One region of the Flagellimonas alvinocaridis genome, then DNA from elsewhere that is predicted to be linked to it. Evidence: riboswitches for the same ligand, from Rfam matches in the RefSeq annotation. Region 1 holds a riboswitch; the other holds the start of a gene.

What was found. Region 1 has a riboswitch for cobalamin ahead of ACP14V_RS06600 (TonB-dependent receptor plug domain-containing protein). Riboswitches for the same ligand answer to the same signal wherever they lie in the genome.
Region 2: another riboswitch for cobalamin. It lies ahead of metE (5-methyltetrahydropteroyltriglutamate--homocysteine S-methyltransferase); the one in region 1 lies ahead of ACP14V_RS06600 (TonB-dependent receptor plug domain-containing protein).

The regions. Positions count from the first base shown of each region.
Region 1 covers NZ_OZ252111.1:1,454,021-1,458,099, forward strand. Annotated here, with positions in the region: gene ACP14V_RS06590 (FecCD family ABC transporter permease) at 1-343, opposite strand, end outside; gene ACP14V_RS06595 (ABC transporter substrate-binding protein) at 344-1,504, opposite strand; cobalamin riboswitch at 1,559-1,779, shown strand; gene ACP14V_RS06600 (TonB-dependent receptor plug domain-containing protein) at 1,849-3,705, shown strand; gene ACP14V_RS06605 (ABC transporter substrate-binding protein) at 3,721-4,079, shown strand, end outside.
Region 2 covers NZ_OZ252111.1:3,335,044-3,339,122, reverse strand. Annotated here, with positions in the region: gene metE (5-methyltetrahydropteroyltriglutamate--homocysteine S-methyltransferase) at 1-974, opposite strand, end outside; cobalamin riboswitch at 1,135-1,335, opposite strand; gene ACP14V_RS14935 (CidA/LrgA family protein) at 1,608-1,943, shown strand; gene ACP14V_RS14930 (LrgB family protein) at 1,940-2,635, shown strand; gene ACP14V_RS14925 (carbohydrate binding family 9 domain-containing protein) at 2,664-4,079, opposite strand, start outside.

The DNA.
Region 1 (4,079 bases):
CAAAAGAAGCTCCCATTAAAAGCAGTGCGGCTCCCAGACTGGCGCCGGAGCTAATGCCCAAGACAAAGGGTCCTGCCAGTGGATTTCGGAACAGGGTCTGCATCAAGAGTCCGCTCAGGGAAAGTCCACCGCCTACCAAAAGTGCCGTGAGCGCCTTGGGAACCCGATAGTCCCAAAGAATGTATTCCCATGAGGGCACTTCCAAGGGTTTGCCCAAAAGTCCGGAGAGGGTTGCCGAAAAGGGAATGGAAACGGAACCCGAACTGATGTTCAATACCACTGCAAGGCAGAGTGCGACCGAAATCAACACAAAAGAAAGACGATATGATCTTGGGTGCGACATCTATTGCAAAGGCCTGTAAAAATGTGGTTCATAATCGGTCAAGAGTCCAGGATGTAAAATGGAAATGAGGTCTTTCAATACCAAATCGGGGCGTTGTGGTGCCAATTCATAGAAGACCAATCCTCCTGTTGCGCCTTTTCTGATGGCATTGGAATATACCTTCTTATTGGAAAATGCCGAAAATTGGTGGTAATGGCTATTGGCCTGTTCCAATTCTTCATACGTCCCGTGAAGGGATGGGTTCAACCAATAATCCGCTTGTTGTGCTTTTTCCAAGACGGCTTCCAAACTTAGACTAATTCCTCCGGTCTCTTTCGTATCTGCCCAGATATAATCAGTATTGGCATCTTCTAAAAATTGGGCCATCCAACTTTTTCCACCGGAAACGTACCACACATCCTTGTAGAGACCCCCAGTAAGCACGGTAGGACGTTCTTTGGCATTTTTGGCCAACAGTTTGGCCTCTTGATAGGACTTTTCGATATCCGAAAAAATACTATCGGCCTCCATTTCTTTATGAAAGAAAGGGGCAAAGAATTTGATCCATTCCGCTTTTCCCAATGGGGTCTGTTCTACCCAATCCCCATTATAGACCACGGGAATTCCAGACCGTTTGATGATGTCATAGGCCTTGTTGGTATCATTGATACCAAATCCCATGACCAGTTCGGGGTTGAGTTCCAAAACCACCTCGGTATTGATATTCTCATTGGTACCCAATTCTTTGATCAGGCCATGGTCGATTCGCTGCCGGGTAACAGGAGAGGAAATCAAATCGGTATTGGGAAATCCTACCACGGATTCCAGTACTCCCAAGGCTTCCAAGGAAGGAATATGAGTAGTTGAAGTGATTACCATGCGCTCAACCGGTGTCGCCACAATGGCATCATAGGCATCACTAGGTAAGGTAATGACTGCCAACTTTTCCCTCGGTACCAAGGCATACTTGAAGCTTTTTTCGGAACCGGGCCAAGCTGCAGTGACCTCAATTTCGGTGAACTGGCCATTGTGTTGGACCGTAAAGCCCGTAGCGTATTGGATTTGGGCTTCCTCCGTAGTTACTAGGTCGATGACTGGTGCCTTCTTTTTTTCGCCACAGCCCAAAACCAAGAGCATGGAAGCTATTCCGATCAGGAGTATGGATAACTGTTTTTTTGCCATGGACCAAAAGTAAGATTAATTAACTTTTGCCAAAAAAGATTAAACAGATTGATTACTTTCGCGTTGAATTTTGGTTTGCACGTTGTTGTTGACGTGTGATTAAAAGGGAATCTGGTGAAAATCCGGAACTGTTCCCGCAACTGTAAGTTTATGCCAAACTTGTTTTGGTACCCTTAAAATGGGATGCGGTTTCTTCTAAACCACTGTCCGACCGGGATGGGAAGGTCAAACCGCATAAAGCAAGTCAGGAGACCTGCCAAATTCAAACAAACAATGTTAAACTTTCGGGATAAAAGTTTGCGTATGAACACCATACTACGCTCCCGTTTATTGATTTAAACGAAATGAAGAAAAATCATTTATGGTTATGTGCCGCCCTTTTGGCAGGCAAGGGACTTTGTGCCCAACAACAAGATTCGGCCCACGTGCAACAATTGGATGAGGTTGTGGTGAGCGATTCCAAATTTGAACTGAAGCGTGAGAATTCAGGAAAGACGGTAATCAAGATCACTGCTGAGGAATTGGAACGAAAACAAGGCCAGACCGTGGCCCAGATCATCAACACCAAGAGTGGGATCGAGATTACGGGAAGTCGTGGACGTGACGGCGATGTTTTGGGCGTTTTTGCCCGTGGCGGTCGAGGAAGACAGGTTTTGGTCATCATTGATGGGGTTAGGGTTTCCGATCCATCATCCTTTAGTCAAGAATACGACTTGCGATTGCTTTCCACGGCAAATATTGAAAGTATAGAGATCATCAAGGGAGCTGCCAGTACCCTCTACGGGACCAATGCCGCCACGGCGGTGATCAACATCACCACCAAGAAAAGCTCCAAGGAGAAGATTACCGGGAATTTTCAATCCACGGTGGGGACCAATCAGACGGCCGATGACCAGAATTACAATTTGGGCAATCTGAGCAATGCGGTTTCCTTGAATGGGACCTTGGATAAGTTCGATTACGCGGTGGATTTTTCCAACCGTAGTTCCAAAGGGCTTTCCGCGGCAGTGACCCCGGAAAACGAAGAGGACAATTTTTCCCATTTCAGCACCAACGTTAAATTGGGCTATCAATTTTCTGAGGACTTTCGATTATCAGTGTATGGAAACCAGACCCGTTATTCCAATGAATTCGATGCAGATTTTATGGAGGCCCCTAACCGTTCCAGAGTGAACCAGAAGAGGGCCGGAGTGGCTTCATCTTTTGCGTATGGCAACGGGTCGCTGCACCTGAACGCAGCCTATACGGATTACGAGACGGATTCCAAAAGCACCTTTGGGGAGAGTATATCGGATGGAAAGAATTTGGTACTTGATTTTTACAACAAATATGTCATCCAAGAGAAGTGGCATACCATTTTGGGCGTAAACTATCTCAAGGATGAGGCTACGTTTTCCACTGACACGGATTTCAATATCGTTGACCCCTATGCCAATGTGGTCTATGTTTCCGATTTTGGATTGAACCTGAACATTGGTGGACGATGGAACAACCATTCCGAGTACGGTAGCCATTTTGTGTACAATCTTAACCCTTCCTACGTTTTTCCATCTGCCAATGGGTACCTAAAACTGTTTGGGTCGTATGCTACATCGTACATTACCCCTAGTTTGATTCAATTGTTTGGGGATTTTGGTTCCAATCCAAACTTGGAACCTGAGGAGAACAGAACCCTTGAAGGGGGTGTGGAGTACAAGGTCAATGATGGATTGCGTGTAAGTGCTTTGTATTTCAATCGGAATGAGAAAAATGCCATTGGGTATGACCAAAATTTCACTAGCATCAACATTTCCGATGAGATCGATGCCAGTGGGGTGGAAGTGGAGCTGTCTTGGAAACCGATAGATGTGTTGGATATCAATGCGAATTACACCTTTACGGAACGAAAGGGGGACAATGCCATCCGTATTCCCAAACACAAGGTAAACTTTGCCTTAGGCTATCAAATATGTGAAACCACAAACCTCTCTTTAAGCTATGCTTATACTGGGGAACGGTTTGATACCAACTTTATGACCTTCTTGGATGAGCCTTTGGAGTCATTTTCCTTGGTAAATCTGTATGTGGAGCATCAATTGTTGCCCAACAGGTTGAAGGTCTTTGTCAATGGCTATAACCTATTGAACGAAGAATATACCGAAGTGATTGGCTTTACCACTAGGGGTAGGAATGTGGCCTTTGGATTGAATTTGAATCTTTAAACCAGTTCCCATCGCATGTTAAAAGCCTGCTCCTTTTTGCCTGCCGTTACCCAAATGCTCTATGACATGGGCCTTGATGGACATTTGATGGGAATAACCTTTGAATGTCCCGAACAGGCCTTGAGGGAAAAGAAACCCGTGGTGCGCTGTATCCTTGAGGGCAAGAATTTGTCGAGTCAGGAAATCGATTCCCTTTTCTCGGCCAGTAAGCACCAAGGGAAGCAGTTGTATTACGTGGATGAAACACTTTTGGAGCAAATGGCCCCGGACATTATTTTCACCCAGGACATGTGCGATGTTTGCCAGATTGATACTGCTTGTACCTCGGCTGCCGTGGCCAATTTGAAAAAACAACCTGAGCTGATTTCCATCAG
Region 2 (4,079 bases), 1.8 Mb from region 1:
ATGTGCTTCTCTCCTAATTGTTCCTTGGCTTGCTGAATACATTTCAATGAGGCTGCGAAGTCATTTTTCCAAACATTCCGCCCATCGACCACACCCAAAGAAAGAGAAATGTTTTCTCGGCGTTTATCGGACTTTAAAACCTGTTCCAGTTGATTGGGCCCTCTTTTCAAATCCAAGTGGAGTGCACATACTGGCAATGAAAGCACAGTACCAAGATTGTTCCCATAATCCCCAAAATAACTGGCCAAATAGGCTTTTAGGTTTGGGAATTTTTCTGAAACCCTATGATATACATGGATAATGGCTTCTTGTTCCTCATGTGTAAGGTCTGTGGACAGTATAGGCTCATCAAATTGTACCCAGGTCGCTCCCGCTTCCGTCAATCTTTCCAAAATGGTAAAATATACAGGAAGAAGTTTGGACAATAAATCAAGCCTTTTAAAACCCTCTTCTTTTTCCTTCCCCAGTAGCAGATAGGTTACAGGACCCAAAAGCACAGGTTTCGTATGGATTCCAAGTGCTTTGGCTTCATTGAATTCGTCAATGACTTTTGAGGATAGTAGTGCAAACTCTTGATCTTTGGTAAATTCAGGAACGATGTAGTGATAATTCGTATCGAACCATTTCGTCATTTCCATGGCAATGACATCCACGCCATCTTTTTGCAAGCCCCTTGCCATGGCAAAATAAAGATCCAATAAATTTTCATTGGATACTTGGGCATTTTTGTAGCGCTCTGGAATGGCACCCACCATTAAAGTGGTGTCCAGAACCTGATCATAAAATGAAAAATCGTTGGAAGGGATAAGGTCGATTCCCTTTTCGTGTTGGAGCTTCCAGTTTTCTTTTCGGATGCTCTTTCCGGTCACGAGCAGTTCCTCCAAAGAAATCTTGCCCGACCAATACTTTTCGCAAGCCTTTTTCAGCTCACGGTGGGCACCAACTCTTGGGTAACCCAAATTGCTTGTCTTCATTGCTAAAGCTTTTATAAAATTGAACAATTAGATAAAAGCTCCTTAGCTCAACTTCGCAATGCCTTAAAACAAGAAGAACGTGGCTGGAATTTACCCGGATTTCTGGAAAAATTCAAACGCTCGACCCGCCCTTTACGCGAAGGCACCGTCAAAATCCTACAAAGTAGGAACGACATGGGCAGGTATCCTGGCTTGTTCGATTTTTACCGCCTTCTCATCCTAAAATAAGACAATGGCTTTTATGGCAAAAACATACTATTCCAAATGGAATCGGACTTACAGTTGCGCGTCAGCTCGTGATTTACACACGATTCCCTTTTAATTCCGACCTAAATCGGAAACCCTTATCGTTTTGATAAAGAAATTAAGTAAAGAACTTATTGAGGTGTAAATGTATGCAATAATCTGTGCACATCTATCTAGAAAAGTCACATTAATGAAAAGAACAGTTGCTGAGAACATCAGTCAAAGTGTAAAAGGGACTTAATAAAAGGTGTGGTTTTTTAGTAGATCAATTATCAGAATATGATTGGATGTTGAGAACTGATCCACTTATTCAGGACACAAAATTTTGCTTTTGTGCGGAGGATTACATCATGAAGCCTTAAATTTCAGCCTAAAATCGATAACGGAATGCTCAAATCCTTAACCATTATTTTTCTTTTTCTCATTCTTGGGGAATTTGTGAATTACATTTTTAAGATTCCCATAGCAGGGAATATCATCGGAATGGTATTGATATTTCTGGCCTTGAAATTCAAACTCATCAAGTTGGAAATGGTGAAACCGGCTTCTGATAAACTACTGAAATATTTGGTCCTGTTTTTTGTGCCTTATGGCGTAGGGTTGATGGTGCATTTTGAGACCATTAAAGCACATTGGTTCTCCATTGGTTTGGCGGTTTTGGGAAGTACAATATTAACACTTTACCTCACAGCATTTATTCAAGAAAAACTGCAGAAGAAATGAAAACCTTTCTGTCCTTACCAGTAGTCTGGGTGTTTTTGACCTTGGCTATATATTTTTTGGCCCAAGGTTTACATAAGAAGGTGAAATGGGCTTTGACAACCCCTATTTTGGTTACCATTTTTGTGCTTATACTTCTCTTGTCAGTTTTTGATGTGGATTTTGGGACCTATGACAGTGGAGGAAAATTTCTCAGTTTCTTTCTAGGGCCTTCAGTGGTGGCACTTGGAGTTCTATTTTATGAAAAGTTGGATGAAATAAAATCCAACTTGTTGCCTTTTTGCATAGCCGTTTTTGTTGGAGGTATTGGTAGTATACTCAGTTTAATTTTTATTCTGATGGCTCTTAAGGCTCCTGAAGTATTGATGCGGTCTTTGGCTCCAAAATCAGTCACTACACCCATAGCCATTGAAATTGCAAAGTCTGTCGGAGGGGTTCCATCCATCACGGCAGGAGTGGTCATTGCCGTTGGGATTTTTGGCAATGCCTTCGGAATCTATATCCTTAAGTTTTTGGGCATTACCAGTAAAACGGCCATAGGCACGGCCTTGGGAACTGCATCGCATGGCATAGGTACAGCACGCGCGTTGGAAGAAAGTGAACTTTCAGGGGTTTATAGCGGGTTGGCACTTTGTGTAAATGGGCTTGTTACCGCTATTGTAACCCCTTTGGTCATAGATTGGATTCTTGTATGATTGTTCTTCAATTTACCATCAAGAGAAATCAGAATTGTTTCAGAAGCGCAATTTTGCTAATAAACTGACGAGTCCGCTGAACAGGGTCAAAGATATCCACCTGCGTATCGTTGAACACAAGATAAATAAAGGACAAAGGCATATATTCCCAACTAAAGCGTACATTCCAACGCCCTTGTTCATCAAAACTGTTGTACTGATAAAAGGTGGATAGCTGTACCCTTGGATTCAGGGCCAGGCGTAGACTCCCCGTATACAAGTCGGTATCCAAATCCTCTTGAAGAATTCCCAAACCATTAATGTTGTTATGTTCGTAATCTGCTGTAAACGATATATGGGGAAGCGGTGCATAACGAAATCCGGCAATGGTTGTATTTCGGGTGCCGTTGTAAAAATCCCCAAAATCGTATCTGATGGAACCGGAAAGTTTTTTGGATTGGTCAGAATTATATCGAAGCGTATATCGGGTGTAGTTGTAACTCCCTTCATCAATTTGTAAACCCAACGGAGCAAAATCAAAATTGATGTTCTGCCAAGTAGGCGTAAATGAGGCTTCAACAAAACTATTGTCCTTGAACCATGTATAAATTGGAAAAATATAAAGGTTGGCCTGTTGGAAATTTCCAAAATCCTCAAAATCATGGAAATAATTGAAGAAGACGCCTGGGTCCCAGCGGCGAACAAAGGGCAGCCACTTTGGCCTTACAATGGCATATCCTCCAGGGCTGTGTGTCACAACATCCTTTTGGAAAACAAATCCCATCCCAGGGGTATAGTCCGAACTGACGATATCAGAAATATAACCCATGTAATAGGCATTGGTTCTAGAGGTTGCTGATATTCTTCCCGAAAAACCGGTGTCCCCTGTCTCACTATCCAAGGATGTGGATAACAGATAGGTCAATGTAATATCCGGTTTTGGACGAATCAATCCATCAATGGAAATGGTGGTGTTATTTTGGCTCACCAATCCTAATTCACCCAAAGAATCGTCCAACCGATAGGTAATCATGGCTCCAATATTGTTTTCCTTGCCATAGTTTTTGGTATAGCGGGCCACTCCAAAGGTGCTTCCCGGGCTATCATCGGTTTCCCTTTGGCGAACAGCCAATGCGGCAAGGGTTCTATTCTCATTACGATCCGTATAGCGGGCCCCAGCATCCAAAGGTGCCGGAGTTGCATTAAAGGCATTGGAAAGGCCAATGGTACGACTAAAGAATGGCCGTACCCGAACATTGCTTGCACCTGCCCAAATCCCCGAGTTTTCCAAAAAGAACTGTCGGCGTTCTGGAAAAAAAATGTTGAACCGCTCCAAATTGTTCACGGCCCTGTCCACATCGGCTTGTGCAAAATCGGTGTTAATGGTCAGGTCCAACACCGCATTGGGATTAATGGCCCATTTGACATCTCCCCCAATTTTTGGGTCACTCAATTTATCGGTCAA